4 regions of the Peribacillus sp. TH16 genome follow, and region 1 is predicted to be linked to each of the others. Evidence: riboswitches for the same ligand, from Rfam matches in the RefSeq annotation. Region 1 holds a riboswitch; each other region holds the start of a gene.
The links. Region 1 has a riboswitch for cyclic di-AMP ahead of JFV29_RS24045 (TrkH family potassium uptake protein). Riboswitches for the same ligand answer to the same signal wherever they lie in the genome.
Positions count from the first base shown of each region.

Region 1 (3,199 bases):
AAGCTTTTTTGAATATTTCCATCCCAATATTTAATACACGCAAAAAAAACTCATTCAATATAAATGAGTTTGAAAATATAACGCAATATGGATGTTAAGCTTCAGATTGCCTGATTAACGCAGGAATTTAAATAGTTGAAATACTGAAAAAGGACATAATGAGTGAATTATTATTCAATATGCTTGACCCTCTACTAACTTTTAATGTTCAATTATTTTCATGATCCAGTTAATAAGGACCTATGAATTCAGATGATATTACCTTTGAAAAAAAAATTTATCAATGGATTCTTTTTCTTATCTGTTATCCTTAACTCATTCATTATTATTTGATCCTCATGATCGGCTATCCATTTCCTTAGTGCATCTTTATCCTGGCATTGAGTTAAATACGTCTGTCCACCTTTACCTGTAGCGTTAACAACATATCTATTAAACGTCTTCTCCATACTTGCCCGCCTTTTTTATATAATGTATTAAAATTTCAAAATACGAATTCAATAAACTTTGAGATTTTCTGTATCTAATTCCAAAAGGAAATACCATATATTTATTTATTAGAAACATAAAATTACTGGATGTTATTTTTCAAATTTATCGAACCTATCATAATGTCCCAACTAATTTTTGTCAATAAGTTTTTAATATGTAAAAAAAACGTAAATTTTCTGTTTTGTTCTAGCAAATTTTTTTTACAATTTAGGGGTTTACAACTAGTAAATGATGGGAGTAGAATACGTTTATCAATTTAATGCATTTCGGCCTAAACTCAAGTAAATTGATTACGGAGGAACCAATCATTTGGGGTTAATTCTGCCTTGCAGAAAGGATGAGATCAGCTCTTTCGCCATCCTACCCGTCAGCTAACTTCGTCGGCTAAAGCGAAGGAGGTCATAAGACCGCCTATTTCAGGGGCTTTTTTGTTTGCTTTTCTGTAACAAAATAGCAGCCAGATGTTATGTAGGTCTTTTTATTATGCTTTAAAAAAGGATTTCCAAAGAGAATTACCTAAGCTTGATTAAGGATAATGAATACCTTTTTTCACAAATAAAAGGGCTTGTGCAGAATGGGCGCATGTATAGCAAAAGGAACTTGGTCTATTGATTGTTTATCTAGATGGATGACGAATGGAATGCAGTACGAGCAAAATACTAACCCTATCACTGGATAATGGTTGGTTATCTGTGGATATATTACGTTTGTTAGTAGGTTGCTAATTCATTAACAGGGTAAGGATGATCAATTTGATAAAAGCAAAAGATTTGTTAGATCCGCCAAAAATTCTTGTACTTGGCTTTGCCTTCCTGATACTTGTTGGAGCCTATTTATTAACCCTGCCGATTTCCACTGAAAATGGGAATGGTCTTTCTTTTCTAAATGCTTTATTTACCTCAACCTCTGCTACATGTGTAACAGGGCTTGTCGTAGTAGATACGGGAACCACTTTTACAACATTTGGAGAGTTGGTCATTTTATCACTCATTCAAATAGGCGGCTTGGGGTTTATGTCATTTGCGACGCTTTTCTTTTTCTTATTAGGCAAAAGAATTTCTTTAAAAGGCCGGTTAGTCTTGCAGGAGTCTTTAAATAATTTATCTATGGCAGGTGTAGTTAAGTTAGTAAAAAGGATTTTAATTTACACTGCCATTATTGAAATTTCAGGTGCCGTTATACTATCGATTCGCTTTTCTTTTGACATGCCAATAGGCAGAGCAATCTATTACGGCCTTTTTCATTCGATTTCCAATTTCAATAATGCGGGCTTTGACTTAATGGGAGGGTTTAGGAGCTTGACTACTTATGCATCAGATCCTTTCGTAACCCTTACAGTCGCTTCCCTGATCACATTAGGCGGTATAGGATTTATCGTGATGAATGAAATTTACGAATACCGTGATACCCATCGTTTGTCTGTACATACGAAGGTTGTACTGATGGCTAGCTTAATCCTTACAATTGGCGGGGCCATTTTAATCTTTATATTTGAATTTGGAAATGCCAAAACATTGCAGCCTTTATCTTTCATGGGGAAAACGTTGGCTTCTTTGTTTCAATCCGTTACTCCGAGGACAGCAGGTTCTAATACATTGAATATCCCTGATTTAACACAACCCACATTGCTGCTGATCATTTTCTTGATGTTTGTTGGGGCTTCACCGGGATCGACTGGCGGTGGGATTAAAACCACCACATTAGCGACGCTGATTGGAACGGTTTGGTCACAGATTAAAGGAAAAGAAGATGTGGTATTGTTTCGGTACCGCATTGTGAATGAAACGATATTTAAAGCATTATCCGTTACCTCCATCGGGGTATTTATCGTTTCAACCATCACCATTCTGCTGACTATTACAGAAACCGGAAGTGATTTCTTGACGGTTTTATTTGAAGCCACTTCAGCATTTGCTACCGTGGGTCTCTCAATGGGATTAACCCCTGAATTATCCCCCATTGGTCGGATGCTCATTATTTTCACAATGTTTGCGGGCCGGGTTGGACCTTTGACTTTTGCTTTTGCTATCGCAATGAGACGTAAACCAGATCCATTCCGCCGTCCAAAAGGCAAAATCATGATTGGTTAATCATTAATGAGGGAGTGTTAAAGATGGGAAAACGACAATATGCCGTTATCGGTTTAGGAAGATTCGGAACGAGTGTAGCTCATAGATTATATACAGCCGGACAAGAAGTCTTGGGTATTGATGTAAGCGAGGAAAGAGTCGAGAATGCAGAATTAAGTGTAACTCATGCAGTTATGGCTGATACTACCGAAGAAGAGGCACTAAAATCCATTGGAATCCGTAATTTTGATTGTGTCATCGTAGCCATCGGAAATGATATGCAGTCAAGCATTTTAACTACATTGCTTTTAAAGGAACTAGGAGTGAAAAAGGTAATAGCAAAAGCTCTAAATAAACATCACGGTCAAGTGCTCGCTAAAGTTGGTGCTGACTGGGTTATCTACCCTGAAAGAGATATGGGTGAACGGGTCGCTAATCAACTCCTATCACCCAACATGCTGAACTATATAGAACTCTCAAAAGAATACAATATCGAGGAAATCATTATACCCATAAGCATGACAGGAAAAAGTCTCAGAGAGCTTGATTTACGTGCGAAATATAATATCAGTGTTATTGCCATCGTGAGTAATGGAGAAATTATCATAGCTCCATCACCTGATCAGAATATCCTTGAA
Region 1 covers NZ_JAEKEM010000009.1:2,089,268-2,092,466, forward strand. The annotation lists gene JFV29_RS24040 (hypothetical protein) at 249-449, opposite strand; cyclic di-AMP (ydaO/yuaA leader) riboswitch at 751-893, shown strand; gene JFV29_RS24045 (TrkH family potassium uptake protein) at 1,236-2,582, shown strand; gene JFV29_RS24050 (potassium channel family protein) at 2,606-3,199, shown strand, end outside.

Region 2 (3,199 bases), on a different contig from region 1:
CTGGAAAGACCCTACAAAAAGATACCTTTCTTCATATACCTAATCAACGGGAGGTCTTTGACAGTCTCAATGAAGCAGGTTTTACTTTCCTAGAAAGTTTTTACCGAAGTGAATTATTCCATGAAAGCGATGATGTCATCACTTTCTCATCAGATTGCCGCTTCTGGATTGTTCAAAAGTAAGAATTAGTTTTTCAAAATTCACAAAAAAAACCAGAGTGACATATCACTCTGGTTTTTTTATATTAAGAAACTTGTTCTAGTTTTTCATTATTGGCAGGAGGGTTGAATTGACCTTCCCATTTTGAGATAACGATTGCTGCAAGTGAATTACCAATAACGTTTACTACTGTACGGCCCATATCAAGAATACGGTCTATACCAGCAATAAATGCTAAACCTTCAATTGGAATACCAACTGTTCCTAATGTCGCTAAAAGAACTACGAAAGATACACCAGGTACACCTGCAATCCCCTTAGATGTGATCATTAACACTAACATTAGTGTAATTTGTTCATAAGCGCTTAAATCAATCCCATACATTTGAGCGATGAAGATAGCTGCTAACGCTTGATATAATGTAGAACCATCAAGGTTAAAAGAGTATCCTGTCGGAATAACAAACGTAGCAATATGTTTCGGACATCCCGCTTTCTCCATTTTTTCCATGATTCTCGGAAGAACTGCCTCAGAACTTGCTGTCGAGAACGCAAGAATTAATTCCTCTTTTAGAAGCTTAATCAACGTAAAGATATTGAACCCTACAAATTTTGCAATAAGACCCAGAACGACAATTACAAAGAAAATCATTGTTCCGTATACAGAAAGCGCTAACTTACCTAATGGAATTAAAGATTCCAAACCGAACTTGGAGATGGTCACACCGATTAGTGCAAATACCCCGATAGGAGCAAATTTCATGACCATATTAGTTAAGTAGAACATTCCTTCTGCTGCACCTTGGAAGAAACGGAATACAGGTTTACCTTTTTCACCGATAGCCGCAATACTAAGTCCAAACAAAACAGAGAAGAAAATGATTGCTAGCATATCGCCTTCTACCATAGCTTTAATTGGATTGGATGGCACAATGTGAACAATTGTATCCACAAAAGATTCATGCTGCTTAGTTTCTGCTGTATCAACATAGGTAGAAATATCAGTTTGTTCTAGATTGTTCATATTTACACCAGCACCAGGCTGGATAATATTCGCGGAAACTAGACCAACAGCAATCGCTATCATTGTTACCACCACAAAGTATGAAAGTGATTTAGCTCCTAGTTTACCTACTGCTTTTAAATCACCTACACCCGCAACTGCAACGATAAGACTTGACACAATGATTGGTACTACAATCATTTTAATCATTCGTAGGAAAATGTCTCCGAATGGTTGTAAAAAGTTTTGGGCTGTCGCATTACCATAAAAAATGGCACCAACAATAATCCCTAGAATTAAACCAATAAAAATTTGGCTAGCTAAACTTAATTTAAATTTCTTCATTTACTTTCCTCACCTTCCATAAAGTCTTTAAAGCAAAAACATTTTGTCTCGGTAAGGGAAACAAGATACTAATAGAAAGAAAGTAATTTTTCTTTTATTGAAAAACTCTATCTTTACGCCGAAAAAAAGACACTTCATGTGTCGATTTCCTATAGGCGTGAATATTCACACATGTTCCCTTAAAGACGCTGACGAGGTTAGCTGTCGGGTTAGGAATTGGAAACACAAAAGCCCTTTCATTTCTGAATTCACCCCTAGCGAAAAAAATCCGCAAAAATGGGTCCCCCGTTCTTGTAATAAGATTAAGCGAATACTTAATAATAAAATATTATACTAAAAATGTTATTCTGTAAATATTTTTTCTTGTCCCTTTAAGAAAAAACCTTTGCAAATGTCTGAATATTCTGTATTAGTGACTATTTTACCTATAATAACACATTCTCTATTTTGCTTAATTTTGTTATATGGATATATAAATAACAATAAAACTGATTGATATATCCCTTCTCTCGAATAATGAAAAAATGGATTATTTTTCTAACATACCCAGTAATATATACCTCACCTTTTCCCGAGTGGTGAATTTTTTATAACTAGCAGATTTCACCTTCTCAAACTGAATTGGAGTAACAAAATAAGAATGATTTTTCACAATCCTATTCGGTTCTATTAGAATAACATCACCTACCGCCGGTCCCTTTATGAGTTCTTGCTTTCCTTCTGCTTTAAGCCCTTTTGTAATATAGTGTTTATCCACATAGCCTTTTTTAGTCAATTTGTAGACATGCGGCTGTTTTTTATGATGTACTGCCTCTACAGGGATAGAGGGTACACCCGCTTTCTCATTGGTTATTACAGTAAGATTGACTTTTGACCCTACCAACAAAGGTTTAGTTTCTTCATCTCCTGGCTCAATCAATGCCTGAAATGGAAATCTGTTATCTTTTTTTAGTGATGGCTCCTCTTCTGGATAAGAATGTATACGACCTATTGTTCCGTTCAACGCCTTTTTTAAATCAGGGGAACTTGCCTTTATAGTCATGCCCACTTCAGCTTTTTTCATCTCCTCTTCAGAGAAATCCCCTTCAATTGCCACATTTGTTGAAACAATGGATATAATGGGATTATTCAGGTTTTTATTGATATTTTTTACAACACCATCAGCCTCACTCGCCGTCTCAACCGCGCCTTTTTGCTCCTCAATTGAACTTAATTGAGCATCCAGCATAACAACCTTTTCTTCCAAGCGGTTTTTTTCAAGTTCCAGCTTGTACATTTCTTGCTCAATATTACTTTCAATCAAGTCTGAAGAGGTAGTTGTTATATCAATATTTAAGCTCTTTTCTATCGAATTATCGATTACTGCTTTATTAGAATTACTTGTCAAACTTCCTTGATAAGCTTTCAACTTATCAATGTAATCATTAATCCCCACCATTTCACCCTCAGCGGCAGTTTTTTCCGCTTCTAGATTTCCTTTGAGAGCATCAAGTTCGGGTGTAGTATATTCAAACAACGAAGATCCAGCCGTTACCTCATCTCCCTCTTTTACAAGGAATTTCTGAAAATCATTTTTCTTGGTATCGAAATAGATATCATACTCTTCTACAGGTTTAACTACCCCTTTTGTTTGAATAGTATCCGTAATTGTATCTTTTTTTACCTTTGTCCAGTTTTCGACAAAAACAGTTC
Region 2 covers NZ_JAEKEM010000011.1:178,078-181,276, reverse strand. The annotation lists gene JFV29_RS29460 (class I SAM-dependent methyltransferase) at 1-182, shown strand, start outside; gene JFV29_RS29455 (cation:dicarboxylate symporter family transporter) at 245-1,507, opposite strand; cyclic di-AMP (ydaO/yuaA leader) riboswitch at 1,679-1,826, opposite strand; gene JFV29_RS29450 (efflux RND transporter periplasmic adaptor subunit) at 2,037-3,199, opposite strand, start outside.
Region 2: it holds a riboswitch for cyclic di-AMP, as region 1 does, so the genes downstream of both, JFV29_RS29455 (cation:dicarboxylate symporter family transporter) here and JFV29_RS24045 (TrkH family potassium uptake protein) in region 1, are expected to answer to the same signal.

Region 3 (3,199 bases), 1.4 Mb from region 1:
ACTTCAATAATGGCTAAGGTAATCTTTTTTATTATGGAACTATCGGGGCAGGTTAGCATTCCTGTAGATAGCTATTTTTTGATTTTGAAAAAAATAGAGCTCCTCAGTAAGATATGAGTGTAGATACCATTCTAACTCAAAACCTTAAGGAGGAAGCCCTAATATGAAGTTTAAAATGCAAGACAAACAAAATCACCTAATACTTAATGAGCAAGGCAAGTATTAGTCCTGTGAGGAAGAAACAATATCACTCTCATCTCATCCATTTAAAGAAAAGGTTTCCTTTACGATAATACCTTTATTGAATTTTTTCATACGAGATTAACGAAGGAAGTAAAGCCTTAAAAGAAAGTAAATGGTAATTGAACATCTGGCAATCTGGCATTTTCATGTTTAAGACTTCTGACTGAGACAAAATGAAAGTCACTAAATTTGGAAGCAGGAAGGAATGATCTGACGTGAAGGTAAACAGAAAACTACACCAAAAAAATCCAGAGTGACACACTACTCTGGATTTTAATATTAAGATACTTGTTCTAGATTTTTATTATTGGCAGGAGGGTGGAATTGACCTTCCCATTTAGAAATAACGATTGCTGCAAGTGCATTACCTACAACATTCACTGCCGTACGACCCATATCAAGAATACGGTCAATACCAGCAATAAATGCTAAGCCTTCAATTGGAATACCGACGGTGCCTAGTGTTGCCAAAAGGACGACGAAGGAGACACCTGGTACACCTGCAATTCCTTTAGATGTAATCATCAACACTAGCATTAAGGTAATTTGCTGCATGATGCTCAAATCAATTCCATACATTTGAGCAATGAAAATGGCTGCTAATGCTTGATATAACGTAGAACCATCAAGGTTGAAAGAGTAGCCTGTCGGAATTACGAATGATGCAATATGTTTTGGACATCCGGCCTTCTCCATTTTTTCCATGATTTTTGGGAGGACGGATTCCGAACTAGCTGTTGAAAATGCTAAAATTAACTCTTCTTTTAGAAGCTTAATCAATTTAAAAATACCAAACCCTACTACTTTAGCAATAATTCCAAGAACGACAAGTACAAAGAAAAGCATTGTTCCATATACTGAAAGCGCTAACTTACCTAAAGGAATTAATGACGCCAAACCGAATTTAGAGATTGTTACCCCTATTAGTGCAAATACACCGACTGGAGCGAATTTCATAATCAAGTTGGTTAAGTAGAACATCCCTTCTGCCGTACCTTGGAAGAATCGAAATACCGGTTTACCTTTTTCTCCAATTGCGGCAATACTAACGCCAAATAATACAGAGAAGAAAATAATGGCTAGCATATCGCCTTCTACCATCGCTTTAATCGGATTCGATGGTACGATGTGAACAATTGTATCTACAAAAGATTCATGCTGCTTAGTTTCTGCTGTATCTACATAACTGGATATATCTGTTTGTTCAAGCTGGTTCATGTTTATACCAGCGCCCGGCTGAAGTAAATTAGCGGAAACCAGACCAACAAGAATTGCTATTTGCGTTACTACCACAAAGTATAAAAGTGATTTGGCACCAATTTTACCTACTGATTTCAAATCGCCTACCCCTGCAACGGCAACAATCAGACTTGAAACAATGATTGGTACAACAATCATTTTAATCATGCGTAAGAACATATCTCCCAATGGTTGTAAATAGCCTTGGGCAGTCTCATTACCATAAAAAATGGCACCAACAATAATCCCTAGAATTAATCCAATGAATATTTGGCTAGCTAAACTTAATTTAATTTTCTTCATTTACTTTCCTCACATTCCATAAGTTCTTTGATGTAAAAACATTTTGTCTCGTAAGGGATACAAGTTATTAAATAGAAAGAAAGTGAATTTTATTTTTTTGAAAATTCTGTCTTTATACCGAAAGAAAAGACACTTCATTTGTCGATTCCTATTGGCTTGACTATTCATACATGTTCCCTTTAGACTCTGACGAGGTTAGCTGTCGGGTTAGGAATTGGAAACACAAATACCCTATCATCTCTGAATTCACCCCTAGCGGAAAATATCAGCAAAATGGTTTCCCCGTTCTATTAATAAGATTAAGAGAACCAACTTATAATAAAAATATTAATCTGTAAATATTTATTATAGGATTTAGGGGCACGCCATCTTTCTCTACGATTATAAAAATTCATCCTCTTTTTTAGAGTGGGCTCATTGAAAATACGATGATTCAAATGATATTAATACATGAGACATTTAAAATCTTTTTAAAATCGCAAGTTTGATATAAAGTTTGGTAATCTTTGAGATATGTATGTGGTGTAAATCCCCATTTACGCTTCCTCTTTTACCAATTTCATCCTCCTTTTTTAATCTATGTAGTTCTATTCAGTGATTATAAAATACTTCCTTTCTTCCTTATTTTTAAGGGATGAATCAATAATGTAACATTAAAATGAAGCGCTTACAATAATTATTTAAAGGAAATTCGGGAGTATAAGACTTTTTTCGACATTTTTCGATAATTTCTATACTGAGTACACACCACCATTATTGTTCTCAATATAAACACTTAATTATTTTTATATATCGGATAGTTCCTACATTTTTCAAGGTAAACTTGATTGATTTTCAGCCATAACAGTTCCCTTTTTTCATTTTTTTCTTCTATCGTGTAATTTAGACTTACAGTGTGTTAAAGTTTATTCCTTGGAAAATACCCGATGATTTTGTGATAGTGGTAGAAAATGGCATACCAATTGGTCAATTGAAGCTTACAATACGACAGTCAGAGGCAATGAGATTGGTTATGTAAATCTATTATCTAAATCTATTATCTAATTCCTGAAAAACGTCGAGCTGATTTAGGGAGGAATTTACATGAGTATGCTCTAAAGTTTTTTCAAAACAAGGGAGTAACTGAGTATCATCTTCGACACTTAAACATTACCCAAAGTCGCTTTCAGCCTAATAGAATTACGTTTGAGGCTAAATTAAAAAAGGTCCATTTTGTTGGTTCAAAAAGAGTGGTATAGTGTGTATCAGGCTCTCAGGAGATTGTTGTTAACCTATCTGATGAGGAGCAAATGGATTATCTAGGTGAGAGTATTTGCTTGAGTGCTAGAAAAGACTTGGTAAAAATACTTTAATATGTCGGTAAGCTCTGTTAAGAGGAACCTTTACAGAGCTTTTTTCTATTCAAGTATCGGGA
Region 3 covers NZ_JAEKEM010000009.1:710,114-713,312, reverse strand. The annotation lists gene JFV29_RS17375 (cation:dicarboxylate symporter family transporter) at 523-1,785, opposite strand; cyclic di-AMP (ydaO/yuaA leader) riboswitch at 1,954-2,101, opposite strand.
Region 3: it holds a riboswitch for cyclic di-AMP, as region 1 does, so the genes downstream of both, JFV29_RS17375 (cation:dicarboxylate symporter family transporter) here and JFV29_RS24045 (TrkH family potassium uptake protein) in region 1, are expected to answer to the same signal.

Region 4 (3,199 bases), on a different contig from region 1:
CTAATAATGGCACCAATTGAATTAATGGTTAATTTCATCATCCATCCTTTTGGCTTTTCGCGAATCCATTTAACAATCATCCCGGACTGAGACAACGTAAATGGAATAAATACCCCTACCGCATAAAGTGGAATAAGATTTTCTGTATGTCCTCCAAATGCGATTATTAAGATGATTGATGCAAGTCCTAGTATGATAATTCCATTGGAATATCCTAATCGGTCTCCTCTAATTGTAAACGCCCTTGGTATGAATTTATCCTTTGCAAGATTTACCGCAAGCAAAGGGAAAGCAGAATAGCCAGTGTTGGCAGCAAGAATTAATATTAATGCTGTCGTTCCTTGGATAAAGAAATACATAAAGTTGCGTCCAAATATCTCTTCAGCAATTTGTGAAACAACAGTTACCTCTGCGCTAGGAACAATGCTTAAATAATAGGCTAAGAATACAATACCCGTAAATAACACAGCAAGTAAGGAACCCATTGCTATTAATGTTTTTGCAGCATTATTAGGCGCTGGATTTTTAAAATTTGGAATCGCATTGGAAATCGCTTCAACTCCTGTTAATGCAGAGCTACCTGATGCAAAAGCTCTTAGAAGTATAAATAAACTGATCCCTGCTACTGGTGTTCCGATTGATGCATGTAAGTCAGGGGAAACTTCACCAGTCAAAATTTTGTATACACCTACACCAATCAGAATGAATAACGCTAAAACGAAAAGATACACTGGATAGGCTAATACGGAAGCCGACTCTGTTACCCCTCTTAGGTTAAGGATGGTAAGAAGAATTACAAAAATTATAGCAATAACGACATTATATGAATGTAGGCTGGGAAAAGCAGATGTGATGGCATCTGTACCCGCAGAAACACTTACAGCCACAGTTAGGATATAGTCGACTAACAAAGATCCTCCAGCTATCAGCCCAGGATTTACACCCAAATTATTTTTTGAAACCACGTATGCTCCCCCGCCATGAGGATAAGCAAAGATAATTTGTCTATAGGACAAGATTAAAGCCATTAACAGAATCAATACACCAATGGCGATAGGAATGGAATACCAAAATGCTGCGGCACCCACTGTAATTAAAACAATTAAAATTTGTTCCGGGCCATATGCAACGGAAGACAAAGCATCAGAAGATAATATGGCCAAAGCTTTTGTTTTGTTAAGCTTTTGGTCACCTAATGCAGTAGATTTTAGAGGCCGACCTATTAAGAACCTCTTTATAGAAGATAACACTAGAAATCACCGCCATTTTTCAAATTAAGTTTATTTTGCCCAGTTATATGAAAAAAACTTTACGAAAAAAACAAGAATAAAATAGAAAAATGCCCACAAGTCATAGTTAAATAGACCTGCAGACATCATTTTTTTGTCTCACAAGCTCCACCTTCCTTCTCATATAACGCTTACGAGGTTAGCTGTCGGATTCGGACCTTTGAGTAGCCCTACCTAGAAAGGATTCACCCCTTGGATTGTAAAACAATCCTAATAACGGTTCCCCCGTACCATAAGGTTTCAGCGATTTAGAAATATGAAACTGTTGATATCATACTCCCGTGATTCGGAAAAGTAAATGAAAAATTTGCAAACAAAAAGAATAATTTTTTCTTAGAGAGGTTATGTTGTTAACGAATACTTCATTAGTGATTAAGACGCATGGTACCAAGAAAGGATAGAAGAGAATTACATGCCAAAAAAAAATGATAACCCAATAATATCTGATGAATTTTTAGATCAAGTGGTTAAAGAAATTAACGAACAATATGGTGGTCCTACAATGGAAAAAAATGATCAGCACCAAAATAGAGATAGGGAAGAACGAAGCTGAATACATCTCTTATTTATTAACAAAAGGAAATTCCTTTCTGATTATCCCCCCAAAAAAACTCTGGATTCCTCTCACCCAGAGTTTTTTTACACTAGACACCTTTAATTCCTCACCTGTTTATTACCAGTAAATTAGGAACTGCCATTTGTACTTCTCTCCTCTTTGTGGTTTCTTATCAGCTCAAAATACGCTCTCACGATTTGTAATTTTTCTATACTCAACTTATAGAGAAAACTTTATTTTTAGTTGAGTACGAATGGAAATCTAGTAATCTCCCCTCACCCTTTAGGACTCGTATATTCATTCATTATGATTAACTAATTAAAAATTATGTGCTCTTTCTTTTAACAACTTGTCCAAACCAATATAGCTTATTCTCATAGAATGATTACAAGAAATTATTATTACCGAAAGGAGAGAAACAACATTGAGTGAAAATGATGAAGTTTTATATGATACTCCAATGGTCCCAAATGGAAAACTAATTTCTGGCCATACAAAGGAGTTTCAAAAAGATGTACTTGGCTTTCTTACCCGTTTATCAAAAGAATATGGAGACGTTGCAAAATTTCGTTTTGGACCTTTCCAAAATGTTTACCTCATTTCAAATCCGGATTTAATAAAGCAGATACTTGTAACGAAACAAAAATCCTTCGTCAAATCAAAGGACAGCAATGCTATAAAACCACTCGTTGGTGATGGACTTCTTACTAGCGAAAAAAACGTTCACATGCGCCAGAGAAGGCTTATTCAACCCTCTTTCAAAAAGTCCCATATTAGCAATTATGCCCAGGATATGATAGATATAACAATGGACTTTATTTCAACTTGGGAAAATGAGAAAGAACGGATTATTACGAAAGATATGATGAATATCGCCCTTGGGATAATAAGCAAGACCATGTTCAGCATGGATTTCAAAGATGGGTATGATGTGGTCGGAGAACCGATGGAAGCAGCCTTGAGAATTTCCGTCAAAAGGATGAGAACACTTCTTCAATTACCCTTATGGGTTCCAACTAAAAGCAACCGTGAATATAAAAATGCGATACAAAGACTTGATAAAGTGATTTATAGCATTATCGAAAAACGTAGGGAAGATGCAGAAAGACATGAAGATATGCTTGGAATTTTAATGGAGGCTCGAGATGATGAGGACGGCTTAGGTATGTCAAACCAGCAAGTACGCGATGAACTAATGACCATCTTCATTGCCGGTCACGAAACGACGGCAAATGCGCTTTCCTGGGCCATATACTTTCTTTCACAGAATCCAGAAGTGGAAACTAAACTTTTCAATGAAATAGATAGAGTAATAGGCAACCGGACTCCTACGCCTGACGATTTCATGAAATTA
Region 4 covers NZ_JAEKEM010000002.1:1,678,610-1,681,808, forward strand. The annotation lists gene JFV29_RS08115 (APC family permease) at 1-1,250, opposite strand, end outside; cyclic di-AMP (ydaO/yuaA leader) riboswitch at 1,402-1,545, opposite strand; gene JFV29_RS08120 (hypothetical protein) at 1,702-1,842, shown strand; gene JFV29_RS08125 (cytochrome P450) at 2,270-3,199, shown strand, end outside.
Region 4: it holds a riboswitch for cyclic di-AMP, as region 1 does, so the genes downstream of both, JFV29_RS08115 (APC family permease) here and JFV29_RS24045 (TrkH family potassium uptake protein) in region 1, are expected to answer to the same signal.